Regions from separate parts of the Paenibacillus barengoltzii G22 genome, predicted to be linked through region 1. Evidence: riboswitches for the same ligand, from Rfam matches in the RefSeq annotation. Region 1 holds a riboswitch; the other holds the start of a gene.
What was found. Region 1 has a riboswitch for cyclic di-AMP ahead of C812_RS16715 (APC family permease). Riboswitches for the same ligand answer to the same signal wherever they lie in the genome.
Positions count from the first base shown of each region.

Region 2: it holds a riboswitch for cyclic di-AMP, as region 1 does, so the genes downstream of both, C812_RS20910 (C40 family peptidase) here and C812_RS16715 (APC family permease) in region 1, are expected to answer to the same signal.

Region 1 covers NZ_KE159654.1:414,070-417,208, reverse strand. The annotation lists gene C812_RS16725 (imm11 family protein) at 1-127, shown strand, start outside; gene C812_RS16720 (threonine aldolase family protein) at 225-1,340, shown strand; cyclic di-AMP (ydaO/yuaA leader) riboswitch at 1,580-1,760, shown strand; gene C812_RS16715 (APC family permease) at 1,918-3,139, shown strand, end outside.
Region 2 covers NZ_KE159656.1:40,130-43,268, forward strand. The annotation lists gene C812_RS20900 (M1 family metallopeptidase) at 1-305, shown strand, start outside; gene C812_RS20905 (hypothetical protein) at 340-1,170, shown strand; cyclic di-AMP (ydaO/yuaA leader) riboswitch at 1,391-1,527, shown strand; gene C812_RS20910 (C40 family peptidase) at 1,532-2,023, shown strand; gene C812_RS20915 (C40 family peptidase) at 2,677-3,139, shown strand, end outside.

The DNA of each region.
Region 1 (3,139 bases):
AGGGAGATTTTGGCTTGGTGAGTTGACTTTGGATTCGACTTACCAATGGATCATGCCTGTCTATACTCCTCCTATATTGCTTAGTTATTTATGGCATGAAGTAGAGAAGTCCGAAATAAAATTTTAAGTGGACAATCGATCAATCGATTCCTGATTCAAATGGCGTATAATAAGCATGATCATACAAATTAGTCAGTCAGCATGGGAGAGGAGCGTTGAGGAGCATGTATGGAAATGATGGAGCACTGGATAGGCGGACACTGAAGGCAGCCTTTGAACGGACAGTTTATCAAGTGGCGGGCCACGGAAAACGCAATGTAGAAGTGTTGAAGCAGGCCTTTGCCGAGATCAGCGGCGGGGTAGACAGTGACATGTACGGTTCAGGGCAAGCGCTGGAAGCTTTCGAAGCGAAAATGGCTGCAGTGCTTGGTAAGGAGTCTGCTGTATTTTTTCCGAGCGGTACAATGGCGCAGCAAATTGCCCTGCGGATATGGTGTGACCGCAAAGGGTCCAAACGTGTGGCCTATCATCCTTTATGCCATTTGGAAATTCATGAGGAGGACGGGTTGAAGGAGCTGCACGGGCTGGAGCCGATTCTCTTGGCGGATCCAGATCGGCTGATTGAGATGGAGGACGTTCGTCAGCTGCCAGAGGATGTCTCATGCCTGCTGTTGGAGCTGCCGCAGCGCGAAATCGGCGGTCAACTGCCGCCGTTCGAAGAGCTTGAAGCTATATCCGCCTACTGCCGGGAGCGAGGCATCAAGCTGCATCTGGACGGAGCCCGACTGTTTGAAGTGTTGCCTTACTACGAAAAAACCGCCGCAGAGGTTTGCGCCCTGTTCGACAGCGTCTATATCTCGTTCTACAAAGGCATCGGCGGAATCGCCGGAGCCATATTGGCCGGGGATCCGGAGTTGACGAAGGAATCTAAGGTGTGGAAAAGACGCCACGGCGGGGATCTCATCAGCTTGTATCCTTATTTTCTGAGTGCGGATTACTACTATGAGCAGCGCATAGGAAAGATGGGGATGTATTATCGGCAAGCGCAGGAGCTCTCCAGTCTGTTTAATCAATGTCATCGGATGAAGACCGTCCCGGCGATCCCGGTGTCGAACATGTTCCATGTTCATTCGGACGTTCCCAAGGATCGATTGGAGCCCGTGCTGATTGAGGTATATCGGGAAACCGGGGTTGGCTTAACCTCTTTCGTCAAAGAGAAGGCAGATGGGGGGAGTACCTTTGAAATCAGTATCGGAGATCGCTATAGCGAGGTGCCGGAAGATCGGCTGCAGCTGGCGTTCGAGCTGCTGGATAAGAAGTTGAGAGGACTCTCGCTTTAAACCTGTATCGGTTTGAGATCAGAACACCGTAGGAAGCGACTGGATGTCGCTCCTTACGGTGTTTTTTGCATGTATGCTTCGATAATTCAAGCCTGCCCTCAAAAATGAATGCAAGAGGATGATGTATGCGCTTCCTCGAACAAGGTCGATCCCATTTTCCGACCCATTCGCCTTTTCCGCATCTTTACACTTCTTGAGGCGGGGAGTATGATTCATCCGTAGCAATTTGATATGGCGAAAATACCTGATCGCTGAGTTCTTTCTTTATTTCAGAAAGAAACGGGGGAACCAATGAAACGCGTCCAAAAGGGCGGGTTTCCGGGGTGAATCGCTTGATTTGGCCAACTTGGCCAAACTGCGTAGGGCTGCTTTCGTGCCCGAATCCGTCAGCTAACTCCGTAAGCGTCCGAAAGAGGGAATTGTCGCAGTGATCTGCTTGAACTTTTTAAAGCGGCTGCGGGAAGGTCCAACTTTCCTGCGGCCTTTTTGTGTTGTTCGCTGCAGGAATGGGAAGCCTAAAGGACTACGAGCGGATCAGGATTGAAGGCTATTTTGAGAATGAAAAGAGGATTTCATCATGGTAAGCAAACTGAAGCGGGTACTGATCGGCAGACCGATGAAAAGTACCGAAATTGAAGGAGAAAAGCTAAGCAAACTTAAGGCATTGGCCGTATTGTCGTCGGACGCGTTGTCCTCCGTGGCATACGGTACGGAGCAGATTTTGATCGTCCTGATGGCGGCGGGATTTTCCGCGCTCTGGTATTCGATCCCGATCTCGTTTGCGGTACTTGGGCTTCTGTTGATTCTGATTCTGTCGTACCGCCAGACGATTTTCTCCTATCCGACCGGGGGCGGGGCCTATATCGTGGCGATGGATAACCTGGGGCGGTCAACCGGACTGCTGGCCGGCGGCTCGCTGCTTGTTGATTATATACTGACGGTAGCTGTAAGTTCGTCAGCCGGTACAGATGCCATAACATCCGCATTCCCTATGCTGCATGATCAGCGGGTGCTGATCGCCCTCCTGATGATTACTATACTGACCATCATGAACCTGCGTGGGGTCACGGAATCGGCTTCAATGCTGGCGGTTCCGGTATATCTATTTGTGGCCTCCATCTTCGTCCTGATTGTGTCGGGACTCTACAAGTATTGGACTGGCGGGATTCATGCCAGCGCACCGGAGTTCGGGACGGCCGTATCCAACGTCAGCTTGTTCCTGCTGCTCAAGGCGTTCAGTTCGGGGTGCTCGGCCTTAACCGGGGTTGAGGCGGTGTCCAACGCCATTCCGAACTTCAAGCCGCCGGCGGAGCGGAATGCCGCAACCACGCTGGTGATGATGGGTGTCATTCTCTGCACCATGTTTATCGGTATTAGTGCGCTGGCCTATTGGTACGGCATTGCTCCAGATCCGAAGGCCACCGTGATTTCTCAAATCGCTGAATCGACCTTTGGGAGAGGGAGCTTGTACTACTTGATCCAAGGTATTACGGCGTTAATCTTGTTTTTGGCCGCCAATACGGCTTATTCGGCCTTCCCGCTGCTGGCGTTTATGCTCGCCAAGGACAAATACATGCCGCATGCGTTTATGGTGCGCGGTGACCGGCTTGGCTTCTCCAACGGAATCATCTTCCTTGGTGCAGCTTCAGCGCTGCTGGTGCTAGGATTCCACGGTAACACGGAGAGCTTGATTCCGCTCTATGCGGTTGGGGTATTTATTCCGTTCACCTTGTCCCAGCTGGGGATGATGGTTCGCTGGATCAAGCACAAGCCCCAAGGTTGGGTGGTCCGGTTCACGA
Region 2 (3,139 bases), on a different contig from region 1:
ACGAGTCGAAAGTGGTCTTTACCCGCAAAGGGGCAACCCATCCGAAGGTTCCGCTGCTGTTCACCTTCACCGATGGGCACACCGTACGCAAGCAATGGAACGGGGAAGATTCTCGCCTCGAGATCAAGCTGCAATATAAAGCACCGCTGGCATGGGTTCAGATCGACCCGGACTACACCTTAACGGTGGAGAACCTTCACATCAACAACTATCTGAAAGCAGAAGTCCCTGAAACCACGTTGTCTCGCTCCAATATGAGCGTCACCAAGCTGCTTGAAGCGATCCTTGGAGGACTTCTGTGGTAACCCTAGGTCCATACTTCTATAAGGAGGGAAAGAAATGAGTTTCGTTCGTTTAGGGTGGACTGCCCTGAAAAGCCAATTTCCCTCGGTCATCATCTTGTTCCTGTACCAGCTGCTGTGGGGATTGTTCTTGTACCGGTTGGTCGATACTGCCGTAACGGCGCTGCTGCAAAGATATCCTGACCCGCCGCCCACGGCGCTATCGAAACTCCTGTTCTTGCTTGAGGGACAGATGAATTTATGGAGCAATCCCGAGGTTCGGTTGTATTGCTGGCTGCTGGCAGGGATGATCGTCCTGCGCATGATCTTGACTCCGTTGATCCAGGCGGGAATCTTCTACGGCTTCACACCGGCGGAAAATCGCAACCCCGGCTTCCCCCTGTTCCGAGGAATGAAGGAATTTGGTAAACCGGTAATTTTGTTCTACGCGATGGAGCTCGTGCTTACCTTGTTGCCCGCCTTCTGGATTGTGCCGAGACTACTGTCGCTTTGGCCGGGGTTGACCGGGATGGAACTTCCGATGGCAACCTGGCTCGCTGGGCTTGGGCTGATCCTGGGCTGGTTCATTTACGGTTGGTTTATCCGGCAATGCCTGTTGTTTGTCCAGTTCGGCTACCTGTTTAAAGCCGGAGTTTGGAATTCCCTGCTGGCTTGCTTCCGAACCTTGTTGCAGGGCGTCTCCATCTCGCTAATTCTCGGGGCTTTTGGCCTGATCCTCTTCCTTCTGTTCGGCACCGCATCTTGGATTTGGACGGGGATGCTGGCCCTCATCCTGCAGCAGGCTTATCCTCTCTTTCGCTGCACATTTAAAGTCTGGAAGATCGCCTCTCAATTTCATCTTTGGCAGTCCAAGGCACAAAAAAGTTAAAATTTTTTAACTCCTTAAAACCCCTGTAACATCAAGGCCTTCGCCGTTCGGCGAAGGCCTTTCCTCCTATTTCCCCTCTTAATCTTGTGAATTAGGCATTGCCAAAAGATACCTACCTTTGTTACAATAACAGCAACGCAATTTCAGTAACAGTTTTGTAATTATTTTTGTCATCTTTGGCAGGAGATTCGTGCCGGATGTCAAATTAGAAATGACAGGTGTGAAAAACAAGCCGAATTCCCTTCACCAGGGAAACGGGGGAACCACTTTGGGTGAATTGATCTCGTTTGTGAGGGATCATAGGGAACCTTCAACCGAATCCTTAAGCTAACCTCGTAGGCATTGGAAGGAGCATAACTTCTTGAAGAAGCGTTTGACGGTAGCAGCAGTAAGTTTTGCCATGCTTTTCACCATTGGAACTGGCAGCGTTTTCGCCGATTCCAAACTGGACAATGTCATCGACGGCGCGCTTGGAAGCAGCTACGTTGCAGGCGGAACCACAACCTCCGGATTCGACTGTTCTGGATTTACGATGTACGTCTTCTCGAAGATCGGCATCAAGCTGCCTCATCAATCCGCATCCCAATACAAAATGGGTACGGCGGTTGACAAGAGCGAACTGATCGAAGGCGATTTGGTCTTCTTTAATACTTCCGGCAAAGGCGTTTCTCATGTCGGCATCTACGTCGGCGACGGCAAATTTGCTCATGCCTCCTCCTCCAAAGGTGTAGTCATCAGCAAATTAAGCGAGAAGTACTACGTCGAGCGTTACGTTGGCGCAAAACGCATCATGAGCAACGACAAGTATGAAGATGTAACCGGTGAAATTGCTGATCACGATGATGTTCAATAAGAACTCGCTACGAAGCCCGTGGGGATGTTGATTACAACGTCTCTGCGGGTTTTTTCCTTGGATCCCCTTTCTTTCTCCTACTCTTTTCTTTAGCCCTAGTCTCTTAGGAACCATTACCCACGAATCCCTTCGCGAACACAGGCCAATAGAAGCGTTTTTTTCGACAAACTTGTCATCTCTGGACGGCTTTGGTAAAATGAAGAACGTAAATGGTAACAACTTTGTAATTATTGTTGTAACTATTTCTATGCAAGATCTTGGGTGCCATCTACAATGAAACTGCCGAATTCCCACGCACCCGGGAAGCGGGGGACCCACCAAAGGGTGAATTGATTTCGCTATAAAAGGTAACAGTCTCATCCTTCATGATCCGAAGATGACTTTTTAACTTGCCATTTCAATCAAGGTTAAAAAGTTAGGTTTGGAGCACCGAGAAGGTTGAATGAAGCTTAGGGACTGAGCAGCGCAGCGTAGCTGGAAGCTACGTGAGCAGCGGAAGGCCCGGCTGAGTTCAAGATTCGACGCCGAATCTCCATCCTGAGTTACTTCGTGATCCGAAGATGACTTTTTAACTTACCGCTATAGCAGATCATAGGGAACCTTCAACCGAATCCATAAGCTAACCTCGTAGGCCTTGGAAGGAGTAAGACATCTTGAGAAAGACTTTGACAGCAGCGGTAACGAGTTTAGCCCTCCTATTCACCTTGGGGGCAGGTAGCGCCTTTGCCGACTCCGCAAAAGCCGAGACAACGACGCTATCTAGTATCGTCGATTCCGTGTACGGGACGCCTTATAAATTTGGCGGCACCACGACAGCGGGATTTGATTGCTCTGGATTTACCCGGTACGTCTTCAGCAAGATGGGTATCAAGTTAGCACGTGTGTCTGCCGCTCAGTATAAGCAAGGCACACCGGTACCGAAGAGCGAGCTTCAAGCTGGGGATCTCATCTTCTTCAAGACGACGGGGACGGGCAAAGTATCCCATGTTGGTGTTTACGTCGGCGACGGTGAATTCGCCCATGCATCCTCATCCAAGGGCATCCGGATCGACAAGCTAAGTAACAGTTATTACCAGAACCGCTACGTTGGCGCGAAGCGTGTTCTCAGTAAGTACG